Regions from separate parts of the Xanthomonas sp. WHRI 8932A genome, predicted to be linked through region 1. Evidence: predicted binding sites of a transcription regulator. Region 1 holds the regulator's gene; the other holds the start of a gene.
What was found. Region 1 encodes FliA, which starts transcription of late flagellar genes. Its sites were predicted from a motif close to TAAAGTTTNNCNNNCNNNGGCCGATAA; they were not measured.
Positions count from the first base shown of each region.

Region 2: VC212_RS16825 (methyl-accepting chemotaxis protein) is a predicted target of FliA. The motif match lies at 998-1,024, and genes of this name have one in related genera.

Region 1 covers NZ_JAYGQQ010000007.1:345,364-347,562, forward strand. The annotation lists gene VC212_RS13705 (protein phosphatase CheZ) at 1-261, opposite strand, end outside; gene cheY (chemotaxis response regulator CheY) at 261-653, opposite strand; gene VC212_RS13715 (RNA polymerase sigma factor FliA) at 689-1,456, opposite strand; gene VC212_RS13720 (MinD/ParA family protein) at 1,453-2,199, opposite strand, start outside.
Region 2 covers NZ_JAYGQQ010000010.1:59,683-61,881, reverse strand. The annotation lists gene mnmA (tRNA 2-thiouridine(34) synthase MnmA) at 1-291, shown strand, start outside; gene hflD (high frequency lysogenization protein HflD) at 291-905, shown strand; gene VC212_RS16825 (methyl-accepting chemotaxis protein) at 1,053-2,199, shown strand, end outside.

The DNA.
Region 1 (2,199 bases):
CACCACGTGGTCCAGGCGCGAGCAGGCATCGTCCAGTTCGCCGGCTTCTTCGGGCACGGTGGGCAGCTCGCCCAGCGCCTGCCCAAGTTCGCGCGCGAGCCGGCTCAGGCCCTGCATCATCGGACGCGTGCGCAGGGCGGCGAGGTGATCGACCTCGCGCTTCCACGCAGCTTCGTCACCGCTTTCCAGTGCATCAAGCGCACCTTGCAGACGCTCGATCAACGCAGCGCGTTCGGCATTCGTCTCCACGGTGGCGTTCATCAGGCGGTCGCCGCCAGACGTTCGAACACCTTGCCCAGCTTTTCTTCCAGCGTCTGCGCGGTGAACGGCTTGATGATGTAGCCGTTGACGCCGCACTGCGCCGCTTCGATGATCTGCTCGCGCTTGGCTTCGGCGGTCACCATCATCACCGGCAGGTGCTTGAGCTTGGCGTCGGCGCGGATGTTGCGCAGCAGGTCGATGCCGGTCATGCCGGGCATGTTCCAGTCCGTCACCACGAAATCGAACGGGCCAGAGCGCAATGCAGCCAGCGCGCTGTTGCCGTCTTCGGCCTCTGCGGTATTGGTGAAGCCGAGATCTGCCAACAGATTCTTGACGATACGTCGCATCGTCGAGAAGTCGTCCACGATCAGGATCCGCATGTTCTTATTCACATCAAGCTCCTAACACGAAAAAATACGCGAAAAAATTAGTCGTCAATTTCGACACCGGCGTCGGCCAGTTCGAAGACTTTGAGGCGGCCGCGCAAACGCACTACGGCCTGGCCATGGATCTGGCAGACGCGCGACTCGCTGACACCGAGCACAGCGCCGATTTCCTTCAGGTTCAATTCCTGTTCGTAGTACAGCGACAGCACCAGCTGCTCGCGCTCTGGCAACTGGCCGATGGCCTTGCCCAGCTCGCGGCCGAATTCGCCACGCTCCATCATCTGCTGCGGGTTGGGGCCACCCTTGGCGGTGGTGTCCAGCTCGCCGTGATCTTCGATGCGCGATTCTAGGCTCAGCACCTGGCCGCGTGCGGCGTCTTCCATCAGGCGCAGGTAATCGGGCAACGGCATTTCCATCGCGGCGGCCACTTCGGTGGCGGCGGCGGCGCGGCCGGTGTTCTGCTCGATCTTGCGCACTGCGGCGGCAGCGTCGCGGGCACGGCGGTGCACCGAACGCGGCACCCAGTCGCCACGGCGAATCTCGTCGATCATCGAGCCGCGGATACGGATCGACGCATAGGTTTCGAACGAGGCGCCCTGGTCGGAGTCGTAACTGCGCGATGCTTCGATCAGGCCGATCATGCCGGCCTGGATCAGGTCGTCCACTTCCACGCTGGCCGGCAGACGCGCCGCCAGATGGTGGGCGATGCGGCGGACCAGATCGGCGTGCTGGGTCACCACGTCGTTGGCGTTATTGCGCTGCACGGCGCGGTACTGCGCGGTGGCCGTGGTTGCGGTAGCAGTGCTCATGCGGCCACTCCCCGTTGGATGATGCGTTCGACAAAGAACTCGACGTTGCCGCGCGGCACGGTGGGAGCCTGCCAGCGCGAGGTACGGCGTGCGATTTCGGCAATGGCCTGCGCCGACGGACTGGCGGGGTAGGCCTTGATGACGGGTTGCTGACGCTGTACCGACAGGCGCAACCAGTCGTCCTGCGGCACGTGGCCGAGATAGTTCAGCGACACATCGCCGAGGAATTTTTCGCAGACGCGCGAGAGCTTGTCGTACAGCAGGCGGCCTTCGTTGGGGTCGCGCACCATGTTGGCGATGATCTGCAGGCGGTCCACGCCGCGTTCGCGCGAGAGCACCTTGATCAGCGCGTAGGCGTCGGTGATCGAGGCCGGCTCGTCGCAGACCACCACCACGGTGTCCTGAGCGGCCTGGCAGAAGGTCAGCACGCTGTCGGTGATGCCGGCGGCGGTGTCGATGACCATCACGTCCAGGTCGCGTTCCAGTTCGGAGAACACATTGACCAGGCCGATGTGCTGGGCCGGAGCCAGTTCCGCCATGTGGCGGCGACCGGAGGCGGCCGGCACCACCAACACGCCGCCCGGGCCTTCGATGATCACTTCATCGAGCGTGCAGCGGCCGGCGATCAGGTCGGCCAGGGTGAACTTGGGCGAGAGTCCCAAGACCACATCCAGGTTGGCCAGGCCAAGGTCGGCATCCAGCAGCAGCGTGCGTTTGCCCATGTCGGCAAGCGCCACGGCCAG
Region 2 (2,199 bases), on a different contig from region 1:
CTGCAGTCCGAGCAAGCCCACTGGGTGACCGGCGCACCGCCTGCGCGCCGCTTCAGTTGCACTGCGCAGACACGCTACCGGCAGCCGGACGAGCCGTGCACGGTGGACGTGCAGGACGATGGCAGCGTGCAGGTGTGGTTCGAGCGGCCGCAGCGGGCGGTAACGCCCGGGCAGTCACTGGTGCTGTACGACGGCGAGGAATGCCTGGGCGGTGCGGTCATTGCCGCCACCGATGCGCCGCTGGAACGCCAGTTGGCGGGATCTTCTTTTTCCTCTGAGGGTGTGGCTTGATGAGTGTTTCCATGGAATACCGCGTGCTGGCGCTTGCCGGCGTCGCCCAGGCGTTGCAGCAGGTGCGGCGGATCGCCGAAACCGGGCATTCGGAAGCGGCGACGGTGCGCACCGCCATGGACAGCGTGTTCCGGGTGGACGCGGCCTCGCCAGAGGCCGTTTACGGCTCGGCTGAGGCGGTGGCGCCCGGTCTGCGCCTGTTGCACAACTACTTCCGCAACCAGGCTCAGGACGATGTGCTGCCGCGCCTGGCGCTGGCGGTGCTGCAACTGGAGCGCCGTTTCGTGCGCGACACCACCACCGTGTCGACGGTGTCCAACGGCATCGAGGCAGCCGCACGCCAGGCGCAGAACCTGAACGACAGCGCTCATCCGGATGTTCTCAGTTCGCTGGGCGGGCTGTACGCGCAGACCATCAGCCACCTGCGCCCCAAAGTCATGGTGCAGGGCAACCCGCATTACCTTGGCCAGGCAGGCGTGGTCGCGGAAATCCGCGCATTGTTGCTGGCGGCAGTGCGCTCGGCGGTCCTGTGGCGGCAGATGGGGGGCAGCTTGTGGGACTTCCTGTTCGCCAAACGCGCGATGAGCGAAGCGGTGGACCGCGTGCTGCGCTGAGTAGCGCAAATAAAGCGGTTTCAGGCGCCTATAACGGGCGCTAGCGTGCGCCGGCCGCAAGCGCATGGGCAAGACGATATGGCGATCGTCGCTAAAGACAACGGGGGTATTGCCGATACAGCAACCGTGACTCTGCCGAGAACGCCCATGTATTCACGTCCACTCATCCGTCTAGCCGCTCCTTTGGCTCTGACCTTGCTGTTTCCCTTCGCTGTCGGATTCGACTGGCCCGCCTCGGTGCGCTGGGCGATCCTGGCGACCATGACCCTTAGTTGGTTGGTTTTCGCTGCCTGGGTGACGTATTCCCAGTTCCGGCGCAACCCGGACCAGACCCGCATCCTGCGCGAGCAGGACCAACTGCTCAACGAACTGCGTACGTTCGTCAGCAACGAAGTCGATGGTTCGCGCTCGGAAGTCGAGCGTGCCCGCGAACTGATCCGCCAGGCCGTGTCCGGTCTTGGTGGCAGCTTCGAATCGATGAACCGCAAGTCGCGCCAGCAAAGCCAGGCACTGGCCCGCATCGTCGACCGCGCAGGCGACGATGGCAGTGCCGGCGTCGACGTCGCCCGCTTCGCCCAGCACGCCAGCTCCCGCATGGAGCAATTGGTGGAAGCGCTGGAACAGGTGAGCGGCCAGAGCACCAACACCGTCCATCACATCGATGAGATGGCACAGCATCTGGATGGCATCTTCGCGTTGCTGGAAGACGTCAAGTCGATCGCCGACCAGACCAACCTGCTGGCGTTGAACGCCGCCATCGAAGCAGCACGTGCCGGTGAAGCCGGTCGTGGCTTCGCGGTGGTCGCCGACGAGGTGCGTAACCTGTCCGAACGTTCCACCACCTTCAACGAACAGATCCGCAAGCTGGCACACAGCTCCAAGGAATCGATCGCCAAGGTGCGTGAAACGGTCTCGCAGCTGGCATCGCGTCACATGGACCGCTCCCGCGAGGCGCGCCATGAATCGGCCGCCATGCTGGAGAACGTCGCTCAGATCAACGCCTCGTTGGGCGATGGCATGCGCGAAATCTCCGAGTGCGCTCGTTCCATTGATGGCAGCGTGGCCGAAGCCGTCCGCGCCCTGCAGTTCGAGGACATCGCCACGCAGACGTTGAGCGGCATCCACACCCACCTCGATCGCCTCACCGCGATCAACCGTGAGGCGGTGGCGCTGCAGGAACTGCTGCATCGCAATGGCGGCGTGTACGACAGCGACCTGGTTGCGTCGCTGGCCAAGGTGTCCAGCCGTCTGCGCGACATGCGTGTGGAGTGGGAACGCCCGCCGCACAAGCCGG